DNA from 2 places in the Leucobacter sp. USHLN154 genome. Region 2 is predicted to be linked to the other one. Evidence: predicted binding sites of a transcription regulator. Region 2 holds the regulator's gene; the other holds the start of a gene.
The links. Region 2 encodes HspR, which represses chaperone genes until heat shock. Its sites were predicted from a motif close to AAGTTGAGTCNNNNNGACTCAACTT; they were not measured.
Positions count from the first base shown of each region.

Region 1 (14,499 bases), on a different contig from region 2:
GTGCTGCGCGACCTGCGCCCGTCGGGGCTCATCGCGGTCGGCACGATCCCCGACTTCCGGGAGCTCGCCGCACTGACCGCGATGATTCCGACCGTGGTCGCCAGCGCGATCGACGCGACGGACGACGTGGTCGCCACGGTGCGCACCGACGACGACGCAGGGCTCGATCTCGTGATCGCGCACCTCGCCGCGCGGGGCGTCGAGCGCATCGCGTTCGTCGGGGGCGACGGCGGGACGGTGGCTGCCGCTCGCGAAGCCGCATTCCGCGCGGCGGTCGAGGCCCGCCAGTTCGGCGGTCGGGCGTGGGTCGAACCGGCCGCGTTCACCGAGGAGGGCGTGCGCGAGGCCGTCGAACGGCTCCTCGCCGAAGACCGCCTGCCCCAGGCGATCGTGGCCTTCAACGATCTGACGGCCGTGGCCGTCATCACCGCGCTCGAGACGGCGGGCGTGCCGGTGCCCGGCGGCTGCCGGGTCGTGGGGTACGACGACACCACACTCGCGGGGATCCCGCGCATCTCGCTGACGAGCGTCGATCCCGACAACCGCCGCATCGGCCGTGAGGCTGCTGAGGCGCTGCTCGGGGCGCAGGCCGGTGATCCCGATCAGCCGGCCGGCGAACTGCTGATCCCGCCCGCTCTGGTGGTGCGCGCCTCCGCATGATCGAGCCGCCGGCTGGGCTTCGTGCTCCGCGCGCGCGGCATCGCCTGCCCGCTCACGGCGCCACCCGCGCGCTGCGTCGTCACGTTCTCATTGCACCGGTGCTCGCACGGGTGCACAGGGTCGGAGCCACCTGGCGCCTGACCGCGGGCGCTCCCGGGTCGGCGAGGCGGGCGCGCAGTGTCTCGACGGCCAACTGCGCCAGATGATCAGGATCGGGTCGCACCGAGGTGAGCGCCACGTAGGGCAGTGCCGCGGCCGAGCTGTCGTCGAAGCCGACGATCGAGACCTCCTCCGGCACCCGCACGCCGGCGCGCACCAGGGTCTGCAGGGCGCCGATCGCGCAGTGGTCGTTCATGCACACGAGTGCCGTCACCCTGCCAGGCGCGTCGGCCGTGCCTCCCCCTCCGCTGCTGTGCTCCCGGACGCTCCCATCCGCGAGGAGCGACAGTGCTGCCCGATGACCGCCGAGTTCGGTGAAGTCGCTCGGAACGACGCGTCCGGGGAGGCCGCGTGAGGCCATCGCGCGCCGGTATCCGGCGAGCCTGGAGGCGGCATTCGGCCCGCTCGCCGCACCCAGATAGGCGATTCTCGTGTGCCCGAGAGCGCTGAGGTGCTCGACGGCGAGGGTGATCCCTCGCTCGTTCTCGATATCGATCCGGTCGTGCGCGTCCGGTGAGGTCGGGCCTCCCAGCAGCAGCGCGGGAAGGCCGGAGGGGAGCTCGGTGATCTCGTGCCCGCCGGTTCCGGCGTCGAGCACGATCAGACCCTCGATGCGCTGGCGCATGAGGCCCGACAGAGCGGTCTCGAGATCGTGCTGCTCGCCGATGGCGCCGAGCGCGAGCGTGAACCCGTGATCGTCGGCGCGACGGTAGAGCGCATCGACGAGATCGACCTCGAACGGTTGCCGCACGGTGAAGAGGACGCCCAGCTGCCCGCTGCGTCGTCGCCGCAGCATGCGAGCTGAATCGTCGGGGTGGTAGCCGAGTTCGCGCGCCGCTGCGAGGATCCGCTCGCGAGACGCGTCGCTCGCGCCCGGTGCGCCGCGCAGCACGATCGAGACCAGTTGCCGCGACAGGCCGACGCGCGCAGCGATGTCGCGCATCGTGGGGCGACGGGGTGCCGGCTCGCGGGTGCTCACGCTCCCATCGTGCCACGGCGTGCCGCGGTCACCGGCACTGCGCGACCCGCACCCGTCCGCGCTCGGTGCGCCCGGGGAGACGCCGGACAGCGGGATACTAGAGGCGGAGGGGTTTCTCGCCGTTCGAAAGCGAGCCGACGCGGCAGCTGCGGCTGGCGCGCGGCGCTCGAGAGCGACCGGCGCTGTCGGCATCGCCCGTGAGCCGCAGCGCTCCGCGGAACGCTGCGAGAGACCGTACGGATGGCTGCAACAGACATGAGCGAGGTGCCGAGTGGTCGTTATTCAACCTTTACCGGAAGAGATGCCGGATCGCGGAAGTTACGGTACTGTAAACGCAGAGCGCAAGCTTTGTAACGACATTAGTTCAATTACACGATGGAGTGCAGCTATGTTGAAATCACGTTTCGGGCGTTGGTCGAAGATCGGCCTCGCAGGCCTCGCGGGCGTCGGAGCACTGGCCCTCGCTGCGTGCGGTACTCCCGCCGGCGCCGGCGGCGGTGCTGCAGGTGGTGGCGGCGGCGGTGGCGTCGACGAAGAAGAGATCAAGGTTGCACTCGTCACGCACGCCGCACCGGGCGACACCTTCTGGGACACCATCCGCTCGGGGGCCGAGAACGCCGCCGAACGCAATAACGTCGAGCTGCTCTACAGCTCTGATCCCGACGGTGCGCGCCAGGCTCAGCTCGTGCAGCAGGCAGTCGACCAGGGCGTGGACGGCATCGTCGTGACGCTCGCGAAGTCGGACGCCATGGCGGGCGAAGTGCAGAAGGCCGTCGACGCGGGCATCCCCGTCTTCAGCATCAACGCGGGCGAGGAAGCCTACAAAGACCTCGGAGTGCTCGCGCACTTCGGGCAGAACGAGTTCATCGCAGGCCAGGCGGCTGGCGAGCAGTTCAACGACGCCGGCCTGAAGAAGGCCGTCTGCGTCATCCAGGAGCAGGGGCACGTCGGCCTCGAAGCCCGCTGCGAGGGGCTCGCGGACACCTTCGAGGGCACGTCGGAAGTGCTCTACGTGCAGGGCACCGACATGACCAACGTCGCCTCGACCATCACGTCGAAGCTGCAGACCAACTCCGACATCGACGCGGTGCTCACCCTCGGAGCACCCTTCGCGATGACCGCGATGGACTCGATCGCCGACGCCGGCAGCAGCGCGACGCTCGCCACGACCGACCTCAACGCCGATGTCTACACGGCGATCAAGGACGGCACGATCCTCTTCGGCATCGATCAGCAGCCGTTCGTGCAGGGATACTCCGCCGTTGAAGCAGTGCGCCTCTACACCGAGGGCGGATACGTGCTCGGTGGCGGCCAGGCCGTGCTGACCGGACCCACCGTCGTCAACGCCGAAAACGCCGACAGCGTCTCCGCGCAGTTCGAGGGCAGCGGCGACGACGAGTCGGCAGAGTAAGAGAAGGGTCGCGCCGGAAGGTCGAATCCATGAGTACAGCAACCGCACCCAAGCTCGATGAGCGCGTCGCCTCTGGCAACCTGTTCACCAGGTTCTTCACGAAGCCCGAGGCGGGCGCCACCGCAGCCGCACTGGTACTCGCGATCATGTTCGCCGTGGTCGCCCCCCAGTTCACTCAGCCGAGCTCGATCGCGACGATCCTGTACGGCGCCTCGACCGTCGGCATCATGGCGGTCGGCGTATCGCTCCTGATGATCGGCGGCGAGGTCGACCTGTCGGCGGGTGTCGGCGTCATCTCGGCGGCGCTCTCGTCGTCCCTCTTCATGTACTGGTTCGGGGGGAACGTCTGGGTCGGAGCGATCGTCGGCCTGGTGTTCTCGCTGCTGATCGGGCTGCTCAACGGTTGGCTGCTGACGAAGACGAAGCTCTCGAGCTTCATCATCACGCTCGCGACCTTCTTCATGCTGACCGGCCTCAACCTCGGCGTGACGCGCGCGCTCACGGGCGGCGTCGCAGCCCCCTCCATCGCGCAGTGGCCCGGGTTCGCCTCCGCGGAAGCGGTGTTCGCGGCCGACATCCCCGTCTTCGGCGTCAACGTCAAGATCACGGTCTTCTACTGGATCATCCTCGTGCTCATCGCGACCTGGATCCTGCAGCGCACCAAGGTCGGCAACTGGATCTTCTCGTCGGGCGGCGCCCCCGACGCGGCTCGCGCCGTGGGCGTCCCCGTCGTGAAGACGAAGATCGGCCTCTACATGGGCGTCAGCTTCTGCGCGTGGCTGCTCGGCATGCACCAGCTCTTCGCATTCAAGACGGTGCAGTCGGGTGAGGGCATCGGCAACGAGTTCCTCTACATCATCGCGGCCGTCGTCGGCGGCTGCCTCATGACCGGCGGATACGGCTCGGCGATCGGCGGCGCGATCGGCGCACTGATCTACGGCATGGCGCTCAAGGGCGTCGTGTACGCGGAGTGGAATCCGGACTGGCTGAAGTTCTTCCTCGGCGCCATGCTCCTCGGAGCCACCGTGCTGAACTTCACGCTGCAGCGCCGCGCGGCGCGAGGAGGGAAAAAGTGAACGCCACATCGACAGCCGCCGCTCCGGCGACGGCCACGGCAACCGCGAAGGCGCCGCTCGTCGAGCTGCGCGACGCCGAGAAGCGGTACGGCAACATCATCGCGCTCCGCGACGTCAGCCTGCAGGTGGCGAGCGGCGAGGTGATGTGCGTGCTCGGCGACAACGGCGCCGGCAAGTCCACGCTCATCAAGATCATCGCAGGGCTCCATCAGCACACCGCCGGCGAGTACCTCGTCGAGGGCGAACCGGTGAAGTTCAACTCGCCGCGCGAGGCGCTGAACCGGGGCATCGCCACCGTGTATCAGGATCTCGCGGTCGCGCCCCTCATGCCGGTCTGGCGCAACTTCTTCCTCGGGTCGGAGCAGACGAAGGGCTGGGGTCCGTTCCAGCGGCTCGACGTCGACTTCATGCGCAAGACGGCGAAGCAGGAGCTGCTCGACATGGGCATCGATCTGCGCGACGTGGATCAGCCGATCGGCACCCTCTCGGGCGGCGAGCGCCAGTGCGTGGCCATTGCGCGAGCCGTGTACTTCGGCGCGAAGGTGCTGATCCTCGACGAGCCGACCGCCGCGCTCGGCGTGAAGCAGTCGGGTGTGGTGCTGCGCTACATCATCCAGGCGCGCGATCGCGGCCTCGGCGTGATCTTCATCACCCACAATCCGCACCACGCCTACCCGGTGGGCGATCGCTTCCTGCTGCTGAAGCGCGGACAGAGCATCGGGTACCACGAGAAATCCGCGATCTCGCTCGAGGAGCTCACCGGACTCATGGCCGGCGGCGCGGAGCTCGAGCAGCTGGTCCACGAACTGCGGGATGTCGGCACGAGCACCGACGCGGTGCGCACGATCCGCGATGAGATCGAGGGCGACGCCGCGGCGGGCGTGGGACGCGTGCAGGTGACCGAGGCCGTCACCGTCGTCCCCGGCGAGTACGCGGACGACGAGGACGACGGGGAGGACGCCCCAGGGCGTTCACGCCGCTGAGCGTCTCTCGGTTCCGCGAGGGCGGGCGCGCGATCCGGATGAGGATCGGGCGCCCGTTCTGCATCCCGGGGGCGCACCGGCCGCCCCCGCTGCACCGGCGCCCCCCGCACCGAGATCGAGCTCGAGTGCTGAGCACGAGGGATTCGGGCGGCGGGATTCGCTCGGGTTCGGCGGACACCCTCGGTCCCACGGGACTGTTGACACCGCAGCCACCATGTCCGTACAATTTGGACCGGTCCAGAATCAAGTCCAGAGTCAGGATCACTCCGGTCGACAGTCGAGGATCCCAGACCCGGGCCCGGCCCCCGGCCGGCCCCACAGTGAGAACCGGTGCACGGCACCACGAAGACGAAACGAGCGAAGATGCGGACACGTGCAGACGGCACCACCGAGATCGGGGTGGGCCTCATCAGCGTCGGGTGGATGGGCCAGCTGCACAGCCGCGCCTACGCCAACCTCAAGTACGCGTACCCGGATCTCGGGCTCGCACCCCGCCTGGTGCACGCGGCGGACCCGGCGCCGGCGCGTACGGATGAGGCGGTGCGCGTGCTCGGGTACGAGCGGGCTTCGGCGGACTACCACGATGTGCTGAACGATCCAGACGTCGACGTCGTGTCGATCTGCGCCCCGAACTTCCTGCACTCGGAGATCGGCATCGCGGCGGCCCGGGCCGGCAAGCACTTCTGGATCGAGAAGCCGGTCGGCCGCGGCGAGCACGAGACCCGCGCGGTCGCGGACGCGGCCAAGGAGGCCGGCGTCGTCACGTCGATCGGGTTCAACTATCGCCATGCCCCCGCGATCGAGTACCTGCGCGAACTCGTGGCCGAGGGCAGGCTCGGGCGCATCACGAATGTCCGCGGGCAGATGTTCGCGGATTACTCGGCCGACCCGCGCGGCGCCCTGTCGTGGCGCTTCGTGCGGGGGCTGGCGGGCAACGGCGTTCTGGGCGACCTCATGGGCCACCTGGTCGATCTCGTCCAGTACACGCTCGGCCCGATCGGCGAGGTCAGCGCAGTCACCTCGACGGTGTACGCCGAGCGCCCCGAGCTTCCGATGGGCACGGGAACCCACTTCGCGCTGATCGAGAACGGCGACATAAAACCGGTCGAGAACGAGGACTACGCCGGGATGCTCGTGCGAGTCGCGGACGGGGCTCCGGCGGCGCACGCCGTCGGCACCCTCGAGGCCTCCCGGGTCTCGGTGGGCCCTCGCGCGAGCTACGGCATCGAGGTCTACGGCACGGGCGGCTCGGCGCACTGGGACTTCGAGCGCATGAACGAGCTGCACCTCTCGGGCGGTCTGGGCGCGGAGAACCAGGGGTACACGCGCGTCATGGCCCGGCCGGGGATGGGTGATTTCAACCGCTTCCAGCCGGGAGCGGGGACCTCGATGGGATACGACGACCTCAAGGTGATCGAGGCCAAGAAGTTCCTCCAGGCGGTGCTCGGGCGCGAGGCCATCAACTCGAATATTCAGGATGCGCTCTCGGCGGCCCAGGTGGTCTCGGCGGCCGAGCGATCGGCCGAGACGCGCACCTGGCAGTCGAGCACGCCGGTCGAGGGCACGACCGCGGCCGGCGCCTGATCCTCATCCACTCGCACTGCACCGACGAAGGAGTCGCACATGGCACATCGCGCACGCATCGCAGCCGCCCCCATCAGCTGGGGCGTCATCGAGGTCCCGGATTGGGGGCTGCAGTTGGAGCGGGAGCGCGTGCTCTCCGAGATGGTGTCGCTCGGGATCACGGCGACCGAGTTCGGGCCGGAAGGGTTTCTGCCCGATGCTCCGGCCGAGCGCGCCGCAGCGCTCGCCGCAGCGGGCCTCGAAGCCGTCGGCGGGTTCTTCCCGGTCGTGCTGCACCGGGCGGCGGTGGATCCGCTGCCGGCGATCGAGCGCGAACTCGAGGCGTACGTCGCCTCCGGCGCCACGACGCTCGTGCTCTCGGCGGTGACGGGAGCGGAAGGGTATGACGGTGCGATCGAGTTGAGCGACCCGGAATGGGTCACGCTGCTCGCCAACCTCGATCGTGCGCACGATGCCGCCGCCGCCGTCGGGGTGGTGGCGACCCTGCACCCCCATCTCGGCACGGTGGTCGAGGCCCCGAATGCGGTGGAGCGCGTGATCGCAGGCTCCCGCATCGGCCTGTGCCTCGATACGGGCCATTACACGCTCGGCGGCGGCGATCCGGTCGCCTTCGTGGAGCAGTACGCGGACCGCATCGTGCACGCGCACCTGAAGGATGTGAGTCTCGCCGTCGCCGCGCGGGTGCGAGCCGGAGAGATCGACTACCGCGAGGGGGTGCGCCAGGGCATGTATCGGTCACTCGGCGCCGGCGACGCGCGCATCGTGGAGATCGTCCGCGCGCTGCGCGGCGTGGGGTATGCCGGATGGTACGTGGTGGAGCAGGATACGGTCATCGAGCACGAAGCTGACGCGGTGGCGGCGTTCGACAGTGCGCGCCGCAGCGTCGCCTGCCTGCGCGAGGCGCTCGGCGCGACCGACATCCCGGAGGCGTCATGAGTGCGCCGCTGCGCATCGGCATGCTGGGCGCGTCGCGCATCGCCGAGGAGTCGATCATCGCGGCGACGGCGGAGACCGGTGACATTCGTGCCGCTGTCGCGGCGCGGGATCCCGAGCGCGCTCGTCACTACGCCGCCGAACGGGGCTTCTCGGCGGCAGCCGAGAGCTACGCGTCCCTCATCGAAGACGACTCGCTCGACCTCGTCTACATCGGCCTTCCCAACGGGCTGCACGCCGAGTGGGCGGCACGAGCGCTCGAAGCCGGACGCAATGTGCTCGTCGAGAAGCCGTTCGCGGCGAACCTCGCAGAATTCGATCGCGTCGCCGCCAGACTCGAGCGCTCGGCCGGCTGGGCGTGGGAGGCATTCCACTACGCCGATCATCCGGCCATGCATCGCCTCATCGGTCACGTGCGCGAGGGCGCGATCGGGGAGATCCGCGGTGTCGACGTGCATATGGACATGCCGGCGCCCGCGCTGCGCGACCCGCGATGGAGCTTCGATCTCGCCGGCGGCACGCTGATGGATCTCGGGTGCTACGCGCTGCACGCCCTGCTCCTGCTCGGAGATCAGCTCGGAGGAGAGCTCGGGGGTGTGCGTCTGCCGACTGCGCCGCCGCTCACCCTCGACTTCGCGCGGGCTGAGGGGCACACGGGTGACGCGAGGGTCGATGCGACGGTCGTCGCCGGATTGGAGCTCGGAGGCGTGCCCGTGTCGATGCACACGAGCATGGCGAGCGACGAATGGAACTTCGGGCTCCGAGTGCACGGAAGCCTGGGCGAGGTCGTGCTGCCGAACTTCGTGAAACCCCAGGAGGACGGGCGCCTCATCGTGCGCACGACGACGGGAGCCGGCGTCGAAGAGCGTTCGGAGCATTTGGGCGCCTCGTCGTCGTACACCCATCAACTGCGCCGCATTCGGTCAGCGGTGCGCAGCGGTGAGCGATCGCGCGTCGGCCTCGAGCGCTCCCGTCGTACGATGGCCCTCATCGACGAGGCGTACACGGCGGCGGGCCTGCCGCTTCGGCCGGGCCGCCTCGCCTCCTGATCGCTGCGTCGGCGGATCGGAAGCTTCCCGAGTCCGCGCGTCCCGGTTCGCGCGTGACGCTGTGGGGCGCCCGAACGGCGCCCCACAGCGTCACGCGGCGTGCGTACGGTGCCGGATCAGTGGGTCAGGGACTTCTGAGTGTCGCTCTCGACGTGCTCGGACTGACCCTGCACGGCGATCTTGCGCGGCTTCGCCTGCTCGCTCACGGGGATCACGACGCTGAGCACGCCGTTGTCGTACGAGGCGGAGATGCCGGCGATGTCGACGCCCTGCCCGACGCTGAACTGCCGCAGATAGGTGCCGGAGGGGCGCTCACGCGTGAGCCACTTCGAGCCTTCTGCCACGTCGGCGGTGCGCTGCGCGCGGATTGTCAGGAGCTGGCCGTCGACATCGACGTCGATCGAGCCCGGGTCGACGCCGGGCAGATCGGCGTTCAAGACGTACCGCTCGTGGTCGCGCTGGAGGTCGACCGGCATCTGGCGCGGACCGGAGCGCGCTTGCTGGAGCGCTCCTGCGGCCCAGCGATCCAGCTCGCTGAAGGGATCGAATGTCATTGCCATGATGATTTTCTCCTTCCAGTGAAACTTGAGTGGAGGTCACTCAATGTGCATATAAATTAGCACTCGGTACCTGAGAGTGCTAATGAAGCTCGCTGCAAGATCTCTGAAAATCGCGGTCTGCCGGCAGTCGCGGTCGAGTTGCCGAGAGGGGCGCGACGGCGCACTCACGGGGACGTGAGCTGCGCCGCGAGTTGCAGCAACTGCGACTCGGAGCCGATCCTGCCGATGAGTTGCACCCCCATTGCGTGCCCGTTCGGCAGCCGCATCACCGGCACAGCGACCGCGGGCAGCCCTGAGACGTTCACCATCGACGTGAAGGGAGCCCACTCGCACTGCAGCCGGTAGTCGTCATCCGGATGCATCGACGTGAAGGCGCCGACGCGCGGGGGGAGCATCGTGAGTCCGGGAGTGAGGACGGCATCGTAGGCGCCCCACTGCTGTCGCGCGTCTGCGGCGAAATCGCGCAGCCGTGCCCCTGCGCGCTCATGCGCCTCGACGGTTCGTGCGCGGGCGCGCTCGCGGAAGAGGCTGGTGAGCGGCATCAGGCGTGCAGCGGCATCGGGAGCGAGCGCCAGACGCGAGAGGCCCGCCGTCCACGAGGTCGTGAACGCCTCGGGGTACTCGGGGTCGTAGGCGAAGGTCGCCTCATCCATGCGGTGACCGCGGGCGGCGAGGCGCTCCCTGGCCGCCTCGAACGCGCAGCCTGATTCGGCACTGAGCGCGATCGGATACACCGATGCGAACGGCGAGGCCGCAGAGTACGCGATGCGGAGTCCGGTGAGCTCATCGGCGGCGCGCACGGCCGCCAAGGCTGGCTCCCCCGTCGCGCCGCGCTGCGCATCGAAGAGCATCGCCGCGTCGGCCGGATCCCGGGCCAAGGGGCCGCTCACCGTCAACCGCGGCGCACCGAACTCGTCGTGCAGGGAGGGAGCGGCCGCGGCCAGATCCCCTGGCACCGCGCCGAGACCCGGCTTGAGTCCGACGAGACCGCAGGCGAGCGCTGGGATGCGGATCGAACCGCCGCCATCCGTTCCCGGACCCATGGGGATGAGATCGGCCGCGACCGCAGCCGCGCTCCCGCCGGAGGATCCACCCGGAGTGCGCGAGGGGTCGAGCGGATTGCGCGCGGGTGGCGCGATGGCGTTCTCGGAGTAACCGGTCAGGCCGAGCTCCGACACCTGCGTCTTCCCGAGCGGAATCGCGCCGGCCGCGCGCAGCATCGCGACTCCCGGAGCGTCGGCGGTGGCCACGCGGTGGCGAAGGGCGGCGCTGCCGCGGGTCGTCGCCATTCCGGCGACCTCTACGAGGTCCTTGACGGCGATGGGCAGCCCATGGAGACGAGGCAGCGTCGAGCGTTCCGAGCGTGATGTCGCCGCGAATCGCGCGTCGGCTGCCGTCGCGTCCGTGTGAGCCTGGTCGCCGATGACCGCGAGGAATGCTCCGAGTTCGTGGTGCGCCTCGATGCGGCGCAGATACCGTTCGGCCACCTCGCGCGCGGAGACGTCGCCGCGGCGGAGCGCGTCGCGCCATGCCAGCGCGGTCTCCGCCGTCGCGTCTTCCATCCGCCCAGCTTACGAGCGCCAGCGCCGGGAATGCGCGTCGAAGCGCGTCCGTTCCTCCGAGGTGCCTGGTGCCGGCGCAGCGAGGACCCGTTCCCGGCGTGGGGTGTATAGTGATACTCGTTCTCATTAGAAAGTGTGTCATGACTCAGAAGCCCCGCTCCGTGAAACCCGCCGTTCTCGCCGCCGCAGCACTCGCATCGCTCCTGGCACTCACCGCCTGCAGCGGCGGCGCCAATGCCGACGACGGCGGCGACGCCGGGCTCAAGGTCGTCGCGACCACGACGCAGCTGACCGACTTCGCGAGCGAAGTGGGGGGCGACGACATCGAGCTCACCGGCCTGCTCGCCCCGAACGCCTCGGCGCACCACTTCGACCCGAGCCCCGCCGATCTGCTGGCGCTCGGGGAGGCCGACGTGCTGATCGTGAACGGGGCCGACCTCGAGAGCTTCGTCGACGATGCGGTGGATGCCTCCGGCTTCGACGGCACCATCATCACGGCGGCCGATGGCATCGACCTCGACGAGGCGAAGCACATCACCGCCGAGGGCGCCGCAACGGACGAGCACGAGCACGAGCACGCTGGCGATGCCGAGCACGCTGACGAAGCGGATCACGACCACGATCACGCGGATGAGGCCGAGCACGACCACGATCACGGCGACGTGAACCCGCACATCTGGACGTCGCCGAAGAACGCCGTCGGCATGGTGACGGAGATCGCCGACGGACTCGCAGCGGCGGACGCGGATCACGCGGGCGACTACGAGCAGCGCGCCGCGTCGTACACCGAGCGTCTGCAAGAGCTCGACACGTGGATCGCCGCGCAGTTCGAACGGGTGCCGGCAGACGAGCGGGTGCTCGTGAGCGGCCACGATTCGCTCCGGTACTACCTGCATGACTACGGGATCGAGTTCGCCGGGTCGATCCTGCCCAGCTTCGAAGACAACGCCGAGCCGAGCGCCGCCGAAATCGACGCGCTCGTCGCCTCCATCGAAGAGCACGGCGTGCGAGCGGTATTCGTCGAGTCGTCGATGAGCCCGAAGCTCGCGCAGACGATCGCCGACGAGGCGGGCGTCGAGGTCGTCGACTCCGAGAACCTCTACGCGGATTCGCTGGGCGCACCCGACAGCGATGGAGCGACCTACATCGGCGCGACGGTGCACAACACGGAACTCATTCTCGACGCGTGGGGCGCCCAGGTGGATGCGGTGCCCGATAGTCTGCAGGGATGACGGCCGCACGCGACGCAGCAGCATCTGATCCCGGCGACGCGCAGCACTGCGCAGCCCCGGAGCCGATGCAGGCAGGCGGGGCCGACGGGGGTGCCGAGAGAGGCGCGCTCGCAGCCTCCGATGCGGCGTTGGTGCTCGAAGGGGCAGCCTTCGGATACCACGGGACGTCGCGGGTCGAGGGCCTGACGCTCGCGGTTCCCGTGGGCGCTGCGGTCGCGCTGATCGGACCGAACGGCTCGGGCAAATCGACACTGCTGCGCGGCATCCTGGGGCTGGCCGAACTCACCGGCGGTTCGATCCGGGTGCTCGGCGAGACTCCGGATCGTGCCAGGCGCCGCATCGGGTCCTTGCCGCAGGCGGACACCCGCGATGCGACGCTTCCGGTCACGCTCCGCCAGGTCGTGACCATGGGTCTCTACCGCTCGCGCGGAGCACTGCGCCCGATCGGCCGAACCGGCCGCGAGGCGGTCTCTCGGGCGCTCGAACGCGTGGGTCTCTCCGCCTGGGCGTCGCGCCGTTTCGGCGAGCTCTCGGGCGGTCAGCAGCAGCGGGGCATTCTCGCGCGGGCGCTCGTCTCCGACCCGCGGCTCCTCCTCCTCGACGAACCCTTCAACGGGCTCGATCGGGAGAACCGCGACGTGCTGCTGCGTCTCGTGAGAGAGCTGCGAGCAGAGGGGCGCACGATCATCGTGTCGACGCACGATCTGGAGATCGCTCAGGAGGCGTGCTCCCACGCGCTGCTGCTCGCGAGCGGTCACCACCCGAATCAGCCGGGCCATCCGGCGGCGTACGGTCCCGTCGAACAGGCGCTCACCCTCGACGCGGTGCAGCACGCGTTCCAGGACACGACGGTGGAACTCGATCACCACACCGTGACGACGACGCGGGAGACCGAGTGATGCCGTCGGTGCTGTCGCCCGCCTTCCACCTCATGCTGCTCGGTCCGATCGACATCTTCTCACTGCCGTTCATGTGGCGCGCCCTGGTCACCGTCGCGATCCTCGCGGTCGCGGCCGGCATCGTCGGGCTCTTCATCAGCTTTCGGGAACTCGAGTTCGTGAGCGACGGTCTCGTGCACTCCGTGTTTCCCGGCCTCGTCGTCGGCTCCGCGATCGGCGGCTCCGCCGGTCTGCTCCCGGGAGCGGTGGTCGCCGCGATCCTCGCAGCCGTGCTCTTCACCGTCATCGAGCATCGGGGCGGCGTCGGGGCCGACGCGGCGATCGCGGTGGTGCTCACCGGGCTCTTCAGCCTCGGCGTGGTGCTCGTGTCGAAGCAGGAGGGCTACGTCTCGGAACTCAAGGAACTGCTGTTCGGGCGTCTCCTCACGGTGACCGAGACGCAGCTCTGGCAGATCCTCATCGTCGCGATCGTCGCGGTCGCGGTCGTGGGCCTCACCTGGCGCGCGCAGTTCTTCCGCTCGTTCGACGCCGCCGGGGCTGAGGCCGCGGGGTTCCGGGTGCTGCGCGCCGACCTCGCACTCTCGGTCGCCGTCGCGCTGCTCGTCGTCGCCGGAGTGCAGGCGCTGGGCGTGCTCATGGTCATCGCACTGCTCACCGTTCCGATGGCCGCGGCGCGACTGCTCACGCGCGGATTCGCGCTGCTCATCCCCGTCGCGATCCTGCTTCCCCTCGGGGCGGGCATCGCGGGGCTGTGGCTCTCATTCGAGTGGTCGACGTCGCTGGGGGCGACGGTGTCTCCGGGGGCTGTCGTGGTGCTCCTGCTCGTCGCCGCCTACGTGGTCGCGGCACTGATCCGCGGAGGTGCCGCGGCCCTGCGGAGGTCGGTCGCGGCATGAGTTATTTCGCACTCGCGTCGCTCGAACTCGTGCTGCTCGGCCTGCTCTCCGGAGTCGCCGGCACGCTGATCGTGCTGCGCCGGCGCTCGTTCTTCGCCGTGGCGCTCAGCCACGCGACCTTTCCGGGCGGCGTGGTGTTCGCGCTGGCCGGGTGGAACCTGCTGATCGGCCAGGCGCTCTTCGCAGCCGTGCTCGTGCTCGCCATGACGGTGCTGGCCCGCATTCCCGGACAGGGCCGTCAGGTCACGAGCGGAGTGGTGCTCTCGTTCGGCTTCGCGCTCGGCACGCTGCTCGCCGCACTGAACCCCGGGCTCGGCGTACCGGTCGAGGCATTGCTCGTGGGCTCGCCGCTCGGGGTGAGCCTCACCGACGTCGTCGTGACCGCGAGCGTGCTGGTCGCAGCCCTCGTGCTCGTCGCGGTGTTCGGGCGCCGCATGCTCTTCCACACGTTCGACCCGGTCGGCTTCGCCGCGGCCGGCTTCCGCAGCTGGCCGATCGAGCTCGCCGTGACCGGAG
Region 1 covers NZ_JBBCXF010000004.1:204,154-218,652, forward strand. Annotated here, with positions in the region: gene WFH23_RS08945 (LacI family DNA-binding transcriptional regulator) at 1-660, shown strand, start outside; gene WFH23_RS08950 (LacI family DNA-binding transcriptional regulator) at 740-1,798, opposite strand; gene WFH23_RS08955 (sugar ABC transporter substrate-binding protein) at 2,187-3,209, shown strand; gene WFH23_RS08960 (ABC transporter permease) at 3,239-4,285, shown strand; gene WFH23_RS08965 (ATP-binding cassette domain-containing protein) at 4,282-5,268, shown strand; gene WFH23_RS08970 (Gfo/Idh/MocA family protein) at 5,632-6,852, shown strand; gene WFH23_RS08975 (sugar phosphate isomerase/epimerase family protein) at 6,892-7,788, shown strand; gene WFH23_RS08980 (Gfo/Idh/MocA family protein) at 7,785-8,834, shown strand; gene WFH23_RS08985 (Hsp20/alpha crystallin family protein) at 8,951-9,394, opposite strand; gene WFH23_RS08990 (amidase) at 9,559-10,956, opposite strand; gene WFH23_RS08995 (metal ABC transporter substrate-binding protein) at 11,097-12,188, shown strand; gene WFH23_RS09000 (metal ABC transporter ATP-binding protein) at 12,185-13,087, shown strand; gene WFH23_RS09005 (metal ABC transporter permease) at 13,087-13,983, shown strand; gene WFH23_RS09010 (metal ABC transporter permease) at 13,980-14,499, shown strand, end outside.
Region 1: WFH23_RS08985 (Hsp20/alpha crystallin family protein) is a predicted target of HspR. The motif match lies at 9,417-9,441, and genes of this name have one in related genera.

Region 2 (14,499 bases):
GAGCGCGAGCGCGATCAGATGCCGCACGCGGTGATCCTGCTGCGAACCGGTCATGCATTCGAGCCTACAGTTCGCTCGGAACGCGCGTGACGCGCGTTCTCTATCGAGCCCGAGGGTTTCAGCTGAGCGCGAGGCGTCACGCCCGTTCCGAACCCGCGCTCTCGGCGCGAACCCTCCCGTTCGGCGCTACTGACCTGACGCGCCGCTCACGCGAGCCCTTCTGGTACGTCGGTCTTCGAGGGCGGCGCTGACGACCCCCGCGATGGAGAGGATGATGCCACGGCGGCGTTCTCCGGCTCTTTCCGGGCGGCGGCGCTCGTATCGCTGCAACTCCGGCGTCAGTTCTTGCGGTCTCGCATCCAGTTGACGAGCACGACGATGCCGAGGAGTGCGAGGCCGAGCCCGAGGATCATGCGGCAACGGTAACAGGCGAACGCGAGAAGCTGATCGCCGAAGCTCGCTCACGCTGCAGCGTCGTTCGCGAACGTCGTCGACTCGCGTTCGTCAGCTCAGCGGAGATGCGGAGTTCCGACGACGCTCGCCCTGCTCCTCGGAATGCTTGCGGAGGGCGGAGAGCGTGGCGCCGCGGACGATCACCCAGAGCAGGCCGAGCCAGACGAGGCTTCCGATGATCGAGGCGACGACAGTGAGGACCATGATCGTGTCGATACTGGGAAGGAAGGGGTTCGGCTGCGGCTGCATGCGGCCAGCCTACCCAGCCGCCAGCCGGCAACCGCAGCCGATGCTTCTCACTCCTGTAGATGGCAGGTGCCGCCCGGCGACGTCGGGCGGCACACGGCCTACTTGCCCATCTTCAGCGTGTTCGCTGCGGCCTGGTTCTTGTCGCGCTTCGCCTGCTTCTTCTCTTTCGCAGTCGAAGCGGCAGGCTTCTTGGCGGCCTTCTGGCCTTTGTCTTTGGACATGATGATGCCTCTTTTCCGGGTGCGACCACCCTGACCCGACCATAGCCCACCCGGGCGCGGAGGTCACGGACGAGGAATGGGCGACGGAACCCCCGTTGCTCGGACGGGGCTCGAAGGAACCGGGAAAACGAAGAACGGGCCCAATCGTGGAGGAAAGGGCCCGTTCAGAGGGGATGACGGGAATCGAACCCGCGCTATCAGCTTGGGAAGCTGAAGTTCTACCATTGAACTACATCCCCGATACGGAATCACGAGGATTCCGACTCACCCACCGTAGCAGAAAGTGGCTGAGTACTCGGCACCGCCGCTACTGGCAGACGGCGGCCTTCGCGAGCGCTTCGGTCTGCTCCTCGGCGCTCCACGTCAGTTCCGGCGCGACGCCCTGCGCTTGTGCGAGCGAGGCGAGTTGGAACGCGAGCGACTTCGCGAAGCCCGCCCCCGCCGAGGAGTTGTTGAGCGAGACGACGACGGAGAAGCCGCTGTCGGGGTCGCTGTAGGCGGCGGTGAGGGTGCCGGTGATGGCCCCGCTCCGGCCGTACAGCGGCCCGACCTTCTCCACGCCGAAGCTCCAGAGGCGACCGTCCATGGCGATCTCCTCGGTGGGTTCGCCGTTCTCGTCGCGCTCGGGGTTCTTGGTCGGGAAGGCCTCGGTGACGACTCCGGCACTCTCCCCGCCGAAGGTGCCGCTGAGGTACCCGTCGTAGAAGTTCTTGAGGTCGGTGACGGTCGTGACCGTCGCTCCCGCTCCCGCGAGCATCGAGGGTGACACCTCGGCTACCTCGACCGGTTCGGCGTCGCAGACTGCCTTGCCACCGCTCGAGGGATAGGTGAGGCCCTGCAGCGTGTCACCGGAGATCGTGGTGCTGTTCAGGGCGGGGAAGTACGTCGATCCCATATTCGCGTCGGAGAAGACGTGATCGCGCAGCAGGTCGGGAATCTCGAGCCCGGTCTTCACCTTCAGGGCGCGGGCGAGGAGCACGAGGTTCGAGTCCGACTGGTGGAAGTCGAGCCCCGGCCACGATTCGGGTGACCGCGAGAGCCCCTGCGCGAGCAGCTCCTGCTCGGCCCACGGCCGCGTCGGGTTGTTCGCGAAGATGTCGGCGAAGCCGCTCTTGTAGTCGGCGATGCCGGACCGCATCTCGCAGAGCTGCCGGTACGTGACGTCTTCGATGCCGGACTGGCGGGTCAGATCCTCCGACACCTTCCCATCCAGATCGATCGTTCCCTCATCGACGAGGTCGAGCATGAGTGCGCACATGACCGGCTGGGTCGCCTGTGCTCCGCGGATGCTGACGGAGCCGTCGACCCCGCTGTCGCCGTACCCGCGCAGATACTCGCTTCCATCGTTGCCCCAGACGCCGACGACGGCTTCGGTCGAACCGCTCTGCTGCATGGCCGACGCGATGGCGTCATCGATGCCGCTCGCGAGTGCCGGGTCGACGGTGTTGACGTCGGCGGAACTGGTCACCGAATCGCCGTCGGTGCATGCCGTGAGACCGAGTGCGGCGACGACGATGGCCCCGACGGCCAGCAGGCGGGTGCGAGGGGCAAAGCGCGGAATCAAATTCGACCGCCAATCTCGAAGGTGAATTGGACACAGAACACACGGGAGTCTACTGCGTGCGACTGGGAAGTTTGGCGCCGGGTAGGGCGAAGTGAGGCGACCCTTACTAGACTGACGTGGTGACGAATTTTTCGGATGACGTGATCTCGGGCGTGACCCGGCACATGAACGGCGACCATATGGCCGACAACCTCCTGATCGCGCGTGCTTTCGGGTACCCCGGCGCCACCTCGAGCACCATGGTGGGCGTGACCGGCGCCTCCGGCCGATGGCTCGTGACGGATGCCGAGGGAGAGCACGAACTGTCGGTCGAATGGCCCGGCGGCCCGATCACGGAGCGACCGGAGATCCGGCGCGAGGTCGTCGCGCTCTACACCGCGGCGTGCGCGAAGCTCGGTGTGCCGGCGCGCGACGAGCACGGCGCGCAACCGCAGAGCGACGCTGCTGATGCGTCCGTCGACGCGCCAGCCGCAGCGCCAGAGGACCGGCCGTTCTCAGTCGTCATCCGTGAGAGCTCGTGGTCGGATCACTCCGACAGCGAGGGGGCGACGTTCATGGAAGACATCATGCGCGGCAAGGGGTCGCTGCAGGACTACATCGATCTCGTCGCACAGCATTACTTCATGTACGAAGCCCTCGAGGCTGCCGCTGATCAGGTCGCCGCAGACCCGCGCTTCGCCGGTTTCCATTCGCCGTCGCTCGTGCGTCTGCCAGCACTCGAGGCGGACCTCGTGCACCTCATCGGCGCCGACTGGCGCGAGCAGATCGTCGCCGTTCCTGCAACGCTCGAGTATGCGGCGCGCATGCGGGAGGTCGCGGCTGAGGGCTGGGCGGCCGGCGTGGTCGCGCATCACTACACGCGGTATCTCGGCGACCTCTCGGGCGGGCAGTACATCGCGAAGCGCGTCGCGAAGCAGCACGATCTGCCGAGCGCCGGCATCGCGTTCTACGACTTCTCCGAGCTGGGCGATCTCGCCGACTTCAAGAATCAGTACCGGGCGGCCCTCGATGTTCTCGGCGAGCAACTCGACGAGGCCGAGCGCGCCCGCATGCTCGACGAGGTGCGCGCGGCGTACGCATTCAATACGGCGGTTTTCCGCGACCTGGGCCAGGCGAAGCTCGCGGTGGCGTAGTCCCCGTCACGCGATGCAGGCTCTGGGGATCGGGCGGAGCCCGGTCCCCGCACGCGTACTGTCCTTGCGGCGAGTTCTTCCGCTCAGACGGACTCTTCTTTGCCACGCATGAACCGGACGACATTGGGGTCGACGATGACGTCGCGCGGCTGCAGCGGACGCTGCAGGTACAGGCCGTCGAGTGAGCGCACGCGGCTCAACGCCACATACGTCTGACCCGCGCTGAAGGCTCTGGGTCCGAGATCGACGACCGCTGCGTCGTAGGTGTGTCCCTGCGACTTGTGCACGGTGACCGCCCAGGCGAGGCGCAGCGGAAACTGCTCGAACTCAGCCACTACCTCTTTCTCGAGTTTCTTCGTCTCGGCGTCGTACCGGTAGCGGTACCGCTCCCAGACCATCGGTTCGACCTCGAACTCCTCGCGATCCACCTCGACCCACACGGTCCCGTCGACGCGCGAGACGGTGCCGATCGTGCCGTTCACCCAGCGTCCGTCCGAGTCGTTCCGCAGGAACATCACCTGCGCTCCCGGTTTCAGCTCGAGCACCTCGTCGGCAGGGTAGGTGTTCTCGCGGAACTCGCCGTTGATCTCGGCGACCGCGCGAAGCGATGAGCCGGTGATCTCGGAGAGGCGCTGGGCGTTCAGGCGATTCACCGTGGCGTTCGTCGTGGCGAGGGTGATGACGTCGCGCGGGGCTGGCCGCGCGCCCGCCGAGTTCAGCTCGTGCGCCTGATCCTCAGTCACGACCCCGTGGCGCACCGCGCCGAGAATCTGTTTGAAACGGTCGTCGCGCTGACGGTGCACCTCGAGCAGTTCGATGGTCGAGAGCGGCGTCGATGTCCACACGTTGGCGTCGAAGAACCACAGCGAGCGGTACGTGTCCGCGAAGTAGGCGCGCTCGTGGGGGTCGCGCGGAGGCACGGGCGGCAATTGGTAGGGATCGCCGAACATGATGATCTGCGCGCCGCCGAACGGATCGTGCTTCTTGCCGCGCGCGAGGCGCAGCGATCGGTCGATCGCGTCCATCAGGTCGGCCGACACCATGGAGATCTCGTCGATGACGAGGGTGTCGATCGCGGCGAGCATCTTCTTGAGCTCAGCGGGCTGATCCAGCTCGTGGTCCGCGATGATGCCGGTGGGCAGCCGGAGCAGCGAGTGGATCGTCTGCCCGCCGACGTTGAGCGCGGCCACGCCGGTGGGGGCGCATACCGCGATGATCTTGCTCGTGTTCCACGAGAGGTGGTTCAGGATGGTCGACTTGCCGGTGCCGGCGCGGCCGGTGATGAACAGGTGCTCGCGGGTGTGCTCGATGCGTTCGTAGACGGCGAGCTGCTCGGCGGAAAGTTCAGGACGGGCCACCCGAACAGGCTACTGCCCCAGGGCCCGTGCTGCGCCCCTCACCTGGGGGCGCGCACCGGAAGCAGCAGCAGGAGCCCGATGAGCAGCACGGCTCCGATGCCGATGATGCCGAAGATGGTCGCGCCCCCGATCGCGATCGCGATGGTGAAGCCCGCGGGTGCCAGGAACGAGACCGCGCGGCCGGTGGTGGCGTAGAGGCCGAAGATCTCTCCTTCTCGGCCCGGCGGAATGAGCCGGGCGAGGAACGAGCGGCTCGCCGACTGCACCGGTCCGACGAAGATGCAGAGCAGGAGACCGAAGATCCAGAACACCCACGTGCCCGAGTCGTGCAGCGCGAAGACGAGCATGGCGCAGATGACCATGAGCACGATCGACCAGACCATGACGCGCTTCGCCCCCAGCTGATCCTCGAAGAAGCCGACGAGGATCGTCGCCAGCCCCGCGACGACGTTCGCCGCGATGGCGAAGAGGATCACGGTCGTGTTGTCGAACCCGAAGCTCCGCGCGGCGATCACTCCGCCGAACGTGAAGACTCCTGCGAGCCCGTCGCGGAACACGGCGCTCGCGATGAGGAAGTGCAGGGTGTGCCGCGCATCGCGCCAGAGGCCGGCGACGCTGCGGAACACGTCGGCGTATGCGCGCAGGAACCAGCGTCCCTTGCTCTCGGGGTGAGCGGCCGCCGGGATCTCGGGCACCGCGAAGAAGACGGGGATCGCGAAGACGGCGAACCACGCGGCGGCGAGGAGCATGGCGATGCGCACGTTCCAGGCGCCATCCGAGGTGACGCCGAACCAGCCGACCTCGGGGAAGATGAACCCGACGAGGATGAGGGCGAGCAGTACGATCCCGCCGAGGTACCCCATGCCCCAGCCCAGGCCCGAGATCTTGCCGACGTTGCCGTTGTTCGCGATCTGCCCCAGCATCGCGTTGTAGCTGACGCTCGCGAACTCGAAGGCGACGTTGCCGATCGCGAGCAGCACGAGGCCGAAGATCAAGAACTGCTCCTCCGGGGCCACGAGCACCATCAGCAGGGTGGAGACGACGACGATGCCGGTGTTGATGCCGAGCCAGGTCTTCCGGCGTCCCGCTTGGTCGGTGAGGCGCCCGATCACCGGCGCGAACAGCGCGACGACGATGCCGGCGACGAGCAACGCGATCCCGAGCTCGGCCGAGACCCGCTCTTCCGGGCCGAACGGGGCGCTCGTGATGTAGACGCTGAAGACGAAGGTCGTGACGACCGCGTTGAACGATGCCGACCCCCAGTCCCACAGTGACCAGGCGAACACGGTTCGCTTCTTCACGGAGGCGGGGGCGGCTGGGCCCGACGCGGCGGGGGCCGGCAGCACGTGGTCGCTCATGGGATTCAGCGTAGCCCCGTCACGGCTCGGGGTGAGGAGCTTCGCTGCCGTTCATGGCTCCGTCATCTTCCGTTGGTTCCCTGGTGCGCGCTTCCGCTCCGCCGTAGGCTCGGGCCGGAGGCGCAGGAGCTTCCCTGGCCCGAGGAGCCAGAATGCCCATCCAGCACACCGTCGTTTTCCGCCTCATCCACGCCAGCGGGTCTTCCGAGGAGGCGGAGTTCTTGGAGTCGGCGGCGCGTGATCTCGCGCAGATTCCCGGCGTGAACGGGTTCACCGTGCAGCGCCAGATCAGTCCGAAGAGCGGCCTGGAATGGCAGTTCTCCATGGTGTTCCTCGACGAGAGCGCGTTCCGCGCCTACAACGACCATCCGGCTCACGTCGAGTTCGTGCGGGCGAGGTGGGCTGTCGAGGTCGCCGAATTCCAGGAGTACGACTTCGTCGTGCAGGTGAGCTCGGACGAGCGCTGAGACGTTCGCACTTCTCATTCTGAGAGTTGAGTGGGATCGACTCAAGTTTTGCCGTGCAGACTTGACCTTCGCTGAGCGGCGAGTAAACTTGAGTCCAACAGGCTCAACATCGTGAGCACTCGCGCTCTCGTGCGAGTCGGCGGTGACGAGCAGTCTCCGGCCAGGCGCTTCGTCTGGTCGATCCGATCGACAGAAGGAGCACATATGTCACGCGCAGTAGGCATCGACCTCGGCACCACGAACTCGGTGGTCTCCGTACTCGAAGGTGGCGAGCCCACCGTGATCGCGAACGCCGAAGGCCTTCGCACCACGCCCTCGATCGTCGCGTTCACGAAGGACGGGGAGGTGCTCGTCGGCGAGACCGCGAAGCGCCAGGCCGTCACGAACGTCGACCGCACGCTCTCCTCGGTCAAGCGCCACATGGGCACCGACTGGAAGACCGACGAGATCGACGGCAAGCGCTACACCGCGCAGGAGATCAGCGCGCGCACGCTGCAGAAGCTGAAGCGCGACGCCGAGACCTACTTGGGCGACAAGGTGACCGACGCGGTCATCACCGTTCCGGCTTACTTCAACGACGCAGAGCGTCAGGCGACGAAGGAAGCCGGCGAGATCGCAGGGCTCAACGTGCTCCGCATCATCAACGAGCCGACCGCTGCGGCGCTCGCGTACGGCCTCGACAAGGGCAAAGAGGACGAGCTGATCCTCGTCTTCGACCTGGGCGGCGGCACGTTCGACGTGTCCCTGCTCGAGGTGGGCAAGGATGACGACTTCTCGACGATCCAGGTGCGCGCCACGGCCGGTGACAACCGCCTCGGCGGCGACGACTGGGACCAACGGATCGTGCAGTGGCTGATCCAGCAGTTCAAGTCCTCGACCGGTGTCGACGTGGCGAAGGACAAGATCGCGCTCCAGCGTTTGAAGGAGGCGGCGGAGCAGGCCAAGAAGGAGCTCTCGAACTCGACGAGCACCCAGATCCAGCTCCCGTACCTCTCGCTCACCGAGAACGGTCCGGCGAACCTCGATGAGACGCTCTCCCGCGCCAAGTTCGAGGAACTCACCAAGGATCTGCTCGAGCGCACCCGCAAGCCGTTCCAGGACGTCATCGCCGAAGCCGGTGTGAAGGTGTCCGACATCGCGCACGTCGTGCTCGTCGGCGGATCGACCCGTATGCCCGCCGTGACGGAACTGGTGAAGTCGCTCACCGGCGGCAAGGAGCCGAACAAGAGCGTGAACCCGGACGAGGTCGTCGCCGTGGGCGCCGCACTGCAGGCCGGCGTGCTGAAGGGGGAGCGCAAGGACGTTCTGCTCATCGACGTGACTCCGCTCTCGCTCGGTATCGAGACCAAGGGCGGCATCATGACGAAGCTCATCGACCGCAACACCGCGATCCCGACGAAGCGCAGCGAGACGTTCACGACGGCGGAAGACAACCAGCCCTCCGTCGCCATCCAGGTCTTCCAGGGCGAGCGCGAGTTCACCCGCGACAACAAGAACCTCGGAACGTTCGAACTCACCGGTATCGCCCCGGCCCCGCGCGGCGTGCCCCAGGTCGAGGTGACCTTCGACATCGACGCCAACGGCATCGTGCAGGTCTCCGCGAAGGACAAGGGCACCGGCAAGGAGCAGACGATCACGATCTCCGGCGGCTCGACGCTCTCGAAGGAGGACATCGAACGCATGGTGCGCGAAGCCGAGGAGCACGCTGCTGAAGACAAGCAGCGACGCGAAGCGGCAGAGGTGCGCAACAACGCGGAGCAGCTCGCCTACTCGGTCGAGAAGCTCATCTCCGAGAACGACGACAAGCTGCCCGAGGATGTGAAGACCGAAGTGCAGGGAGATCTCGACGCGCTGAAGCAGGCGCTCGCCGGTGACGACGACGAAGCAGTGAAGAACGCTTCGGAGAAGCTCGGCCAGAGCCAGACGAAGCTCGGCGAGGCGATCTACGCGGCCGCGCAGGCCGAGTCTCCTGCTGAAGGCGGCGCCGATGCAACGTCGAACGACGATGACGTGGTGGACGCCGAAGTTGTTGAAGACGACGAGGAGAAGAAGTAACCATGGCGAACGAGGAACAGCGCACGCCCGGGGAAGACCCGAACGCTGACGAGGTTCCTGCTCAGGAGCCGGAGTCGCAGGACTCCGGCTCCTCGCCCCAGCCCGATCTCACGGTCGATGACATTCTGGGAGCGGAGCAGAGCGACGCCGCAGCGGACGCCGACGCGGCGAACGAGGCAGCGGCGGGGAACGAGGCGGACAACCCGTATCTCGATGATCTGCGGAGGCTGACGGCCGAGTACGCCAACTATCGGAAGCGCACGGAGTCGAATGCGGCTGTCGAGAAGCAGCGGGCGATCGCAGCGGCGGTCTCCCCGATGCTGACGGTGCTCGACGATCTGGATCGCGCTGAGAAGCACGGCGATCTGGCAGAGGGCACGGCGTTCGCAACGATCGCCCAGAAGATTCGCGGAACGTTCGAGCGCATCGGCGTGCAGAGCTTCGGTGAAACGGGTGAAGTGTTCGACCCGCAGATCCACGAGGCCATTGCGCAGGTTCCGGTTCCCGGCACCGAGCAGCACACGGTGCTCGACGTCATCGAGCGCGGATATCGCATCGGCGAGGTCGAACTGCGCCCCGCCAAGGTCGCGGTGGCGGTGGGAGCGGATGGCTAGTCAGGATTGGCTCGATAAAGACTTCTACCAGCTTCTCGGCGTCTCGAAAGACGTCGGCGACGCCGAGCTGAAGAAGACCTACCGCAAGCTCGCGCGCAAGTACCACCCGGATTCCAACCCGGGTGACGCGGTTGCCGAGGCGAAATTCAAGGAGATCAGCGAGGCGTACTCGGTGCTCTCCGACCCCGAGCAGCGCGCCGAGTACGATCAGATCCGCGCGATGGGCGCCGGCGGTGCCCGCTTCACCGCGGGTGGCGGCGGAAACCAGGGCTTCGAGGACGTCTTCGGCGGCATGTTCGGCGGAGGCGGGCGCAACACCCATTTCCAGTCGGGCGGCCCTCAGGGCTTCGAAGACATCTTCGGAGGCATGTTCGGCGGAGCTCCACCGCGCGGGCCGCAGTCCGGGCGTGACATCCAGGCCACGACGACCCTCGACTTCGAGACGGCGGTGCAGGGTAAGACGGTCACGTTGCAGGCCTCGACCGGTTCGGTCAAGGTGAAGATCCCTGCAGGGGTCTCCGACGGCCAGAAGATCAAAGTGCGCGGCAAGGGCGAACCGAGCCCCACGGGCGGACCAGCGGGAGACATCATTCTCACCGTGAGCGTGCGCAAGCACCCCGTGTTCGAGCGCGACGGCCAGAACCTCCGCGTGAAGCTGCCGGTGACGTTCTCCGAAGCGGCGCTGGGGGCGACGGTCGAAGTGCCGACACTCGGTGGCGCTCCGGTGAAGCTCAAGGTGCAGCCCGGCACGCCGAGCGGCCGCGTGCTTCGCGTCAAGGGGCGCGGAGTGTCGAGCTCGAAGGGCACCGGCGACCTTCTCGCCGAGGTGCAGATCGTGGTTCCCTCGCATCTGTCGCCAGAGGCGAAGGCGGCGCTCGAAGCGTTCCGCGACGTCGAACCGCAGGAGAACCCGCGAGCCGATCTCCTGGCTCGCGCGAAGGGATAATCTCCTCTCATTGAGCGAGGAGCGCAGTGCCGGCCGTGCGGCCCGCACTGCGCTCCTCGACGAGCCACACGAAAGCAGGTCAGCATCATGGCGAATCCGCAACTGGACCGTTTCACGCCGGTATTCGCCATTGCCGCGGCCGCAGAGCTCGCCGAGATGCACCCCCAGACCCTGCGGCAGTACGACCGCATCGGACTCGTCTCACCGCAGCGCACCCGCGGGAACACCAGGCGGTACTCGCTGCACGACGTGGCCAGGTTGCGAGAGGTCGCGCGTCTCTCCGCAGAAGGGCTCAGCCTCGAGGGCATCCGCCGCGTGCTCGAGCTCGAAGACCAGGTGCGCCGTCTCGAGGATCGCGTGCGCGACCTCGAACGCGCACTGACGGAGGAACGACTGCAGCGCCCCGACCGCCGCGTCTTCGCGGCCGGATCCGCCGGGGGAGAAGTGGTCACCCTCCGTCGCGGCACACGCATGCGGCGCAACGCCGAGGTCGTCGTGTGGCAGCCGTGAGTCCGCACGATACCGATGATCGACTCGAGGCCCTGTTCGCGCAGCTGACGCGCGAACCTGATTTCGACGCGCCGGAGCTGCAAGCGTTCGATGCCGCCGACCAGCTCATCCTCCGCACCGCGGCCGACGACTTGGCCGACCATCCATTCGAGGTCCCCTTGGGAGTCGACGACGTCGTCGTCATCGGCGACCGCCATGGCGCACTCACCCTCGGAGCCGCGACCGTGTTCGGAGTCGCGGGGATCCGGACCCATCAGGACCCGCTGCTCGGAGAGCGCGCCCTGGCTCAGAACGCCCGGCGCATGCAGTTGGCGGGCCGGTACACGAACCACGGGCTCGATGCCGCTGCGCTGACGGGGGCACGGGTCGTGCTCGTGCAGCTGCCGCGCGGCCTCGACGCGCTCGCCGAGGTGTCTCGGGCGATCGCGCGCTGGGCGGACCCGGAGGTGCGCGTCTTCGCCGGCGGTCGCGTGAAGCACATGACGCGCGCGATGAATGACGTGCTCGCTCGCGATTTCGCGGAAGTCTCGGCAGGTCTCGGCTGGCGCAAGTCGCGCGTGCTCCGCGCGGCAGGGCCCCGAGTGCCGGCGACGACGGAGAGCGCGTTCCCGAGGTGGGGCGCCGATCCAGATCTCGACTTCTCGCTCGCGGCCTTCGGCGCGACATTCGGCGGCCCGGTGCTCGACCACGGCAGCAGGCTGCTCCTCACCACGCTCGCCGACACGCAGCGGCAACCCGCCACGATCGTCGATCTGGGATGCGGCAACGGTGTGCTCGCCGTGTCGGCCGCGCGCCGCTTCCCCGAGGCGCGCGTGCTGGCGACCGATCAGTCCACGGCGGCCGTCGCGGCCACCCGCCTCACGGCCCAGGCGGCGGGGGTGGCGGATCGCATCGCCGTCGAGCGTTCCGACGCGCTCGAGGCGGTGCCCGATGCGTGGGCGGACCTGATCGTGCTCAACCCGCCGTTCCACACCGGCGCCACGGTGCACGCCGGAGTCGGTCATCGCCTCATCCGCGCGTGCCGCCGTGCGCTCGCGCCAGGCGGGGAACTGCGGCTCGTCTTCAACTCGCATCTCGGGTACCGGCCGCTCGTCGAGCGAGAGGTGGGGCCGACGCGGCAGCTCGCGCGCAATGCCGTCTTCACGGTGCTGTCGGCGACGCGCGAATCCTGACCGGGACAAGGCCGACGCGGCGCTGCGCGCGGAGGGCGCCGGAGCGCGGCGCCGCGTGAAGCCGGCGGCGCGCGGTGCTGAGAGTACTGTGGAACCGATATGACGAATTCGGCTCCGGCGTTCCTCTGGCGGCTGGCCCCGAGCATCTACGGGCCGTCGGTGCTCTTCTCATTGGGCGAGTACGCGATTCTGCCGCTCGTCGCCGTCATCGCGGTCGAGATGGGCGCGAGCATCGCGCTCGCCGGGGTGATCGCCTCCGCGGCCGTCGTCGGGCAGGTGCTCGGCAGCCTTCCGGCGAGCTGGGTGGTCTCACGAGCCGGTGAACGCGCGGCGATGCTGCTCGCCGCCGCCGTCGCCCTGCTCGGCTGTCTCGGGGTCGCCTTCGCCCCGACTCCAGCGCTGCTCGGCGCAGCCGTGCTCGTCATCGGGTTCGCCGCCGCCTCGTTCGGGCTCGCGCGGCACGCGTTCATGACGACGCGCGTTCCGCTGCACTTCCGGGCTCGGGCCCTGTCGCTGCTTGGCGGAACGAACCGGCTGGGGCGGTTCATCGGCCCGTTCCTCGCCGCGGCCATGATCGCCGCGACCGGCGATCCGGAGGCCCCGGTCTGGGCGTTCGCCGCCTGCCTGGTGCTCGCCGCGGCGCTCATCGCCTGGGCGCCCGATCCCGAACGCGCAGCGCCTGATCCTGAACGCACAGCGCCCGACGACATCGCCGATCGAAGCGCGCGCAGCACCGCGTCGCGCACCGTCCCCAGTGAATCCCGCCCGGGAGTGCTCGGAGCGGTGCGCGACGGCGGGGCGGCGCTCCTGCGCATCGGAGGCGCCTCCGCGATCCTCTCCGGCATGCGGTCGATCAAAGACGTGCTGCTCCCGCTCTGGGGAGTGTCGATCGGACTCGACGCGACGCAGGTCGCGCTGGTCGTCGGCATCTCAGGTACCGTCGACTTCCTCTTCTTCTACACGAGCGGCCAGATCATGGATCGCTTCGGCCGCCTGTGGGCCAGCCTCCCTGCGATGGTCGTGATGGCGATCGGGTTCCTCGTGCTCGCGGGCACGCACGACCTGCCGGGAGCCGGCGTCTGGCTGCTCGTGATCGCGATCGTGGTCGGTCTCGGAAACGGCCTGTCGAGCGGCATCAACATGACGCTGGGCGCCGACCTCGCGCCCGCCGACCATCCGGCGCCGTTTCTCGCGGCATGGCGCACGCTGACCGACTTCGGCGGCGCTGTCGCGCCCCTCGCCGTCTCCGGGCTCGCCGCCGTATCGCTGCCCGTCGCGAGTGTCGCCGCCGGGCTGCTCGCGGTCGCCGGCGCCGTCGGATTCGGGCGATGGATTCCGCGGTATCTGCCGCACGTCGGTCGGCGCCCGCCGCGATCCGCCGACTGAAGTGGTTCCAAGCCGCGGTTTGTAGACTGGTGCAGCGTCGTGCGTCGTCCGCGCGAATCCGCACCCATCTCCGACCGAAGGACTCCCGCGCACCGTGAGCACCACCGATCGCCAGGCTCCCCTGCGTATTCTGCAGGGCTGCGACACCTTCTCTCCAGATGTGAACGGCGCCGCTCGGTTCGCCGAACGCCTCTCAGCCGGGCTCGTGCAGCGCGGCCACGACGTCCACGTCGTCGCTCCCGCGAAGCGCCACAGCCAGCACGGCAGCTACGTCGAGACCATCGAAGGCGAGCGCATGACCGTGCACCGGTGGGCGAGTTGGCGCTGGTACCCGCACGACTGGCTGCGGTTCGTGCTGCCCTGGAGGGCGCGCGGATACGCGCGAAAACTGCTCGATCGGGTGCGACCCGACGTCATCCACATCCAGTCGCACATCGTCATCGGCCGGGCGCTCGCCATCGAGGGCGCGAAGCGGGGCATCCGAATCGTCGCCACGAACCACGTCATGCCGGAGAACGTGCTCGACTTCACGCTGCTGCCCGAGAAGGCGAAGCGCGTCTTCGTGCGCTGGGGCTGGAACGCCGCTGACCGCGTGCTCCGGCTCGCCGCCGCCGTCACCACGCCCACCCGTCGGGCGGCGGACTTCCTCGAGCGCAATACCCACCGCCGCGGTGTGCGACCGGTGAGCTGCGGGCTTCGCGCCTCCGATTACACCGCGGATCTCGAGCCGCGCACCGCGAACAAGCTCGTCTTCGTCGGTCGCGTCACGCTCGAGAAGGAGATCGACGTGATTCTCCGCGCGATCCCGCGCCTCGACGAATCACTCGACGTGCACTTCACCGTCGTCGGCGACGGCGACCAGCGCAAGAATCTCGAGAAGCTCGCCGAAGAACTCGGCATCTCCGATCGTGTCGAATTCACGGGCCGGGTCACCGACGCCGAACTGCGCGCGCACCTCACCAGTGCGAGCGTCTTCACCATCGCATCGATCGCCGAGCTGCAGTCGATCGCGA
Region 2 covers NZ_JBBCXF010000006.1:142,658-157,156, forward strand. Annotated here, with positions in the region: gene WFH23_RS12095 (hypothetical protein) at 1-54, opposite strand, end outside; gene WFH23_RS12100 (hypothetical protein) at 505-702, opposite strand; gene WFH23_RS12105 (hypothetical protein) at 801-923, opposite strand; tRNA gene WFH23_RS12110 (tRNA-Gly) at 1,092-1,162, opposite strand; gene WFH23_RS12115 (serine hydrolase domain-containing protein) at 1,231-2,487, opposite strand; gene WFH23_RS12120 (biliverdin-producing heme oxygenase) at 2,607-3,620, shown strand; gene WFH23_RS12125 (AAA family ATPase) at 3,704-4,978, opposite strand; gene WFH23_RS12130 (MFS transporter) at 5,017-6,336, opposite strand; gene WFH23_RS12135 (Dabb family protein) at 6,489-6,803, shown strand; gene dnaK (molecular chaperone DnaK) at 7,008-8,858, shown strand; gene WFH23_RS12145 (nucleotide exchange factor GrpE) at 8,861-9,472, shown strand; gene WFH23_RS12150 (DnaJ C-terminal domain-containing protein) at 9,465-10,418, shown strand; gene WFH23_RS12155 (heat shock protein transcriptional repressor HspR) at 10,506-10,928, shown strand; gene WFH23_RS12160 (class I SAM-dependent methyltransferase) at 10,925-12,100, shown strand; gene WFH23_RS12165 (MFS transporter) at 12,200-13,486, shown strand; gene WFH23_RS12170 (glycosyltransferase) at 13,581-14,499, shown strand, end outside.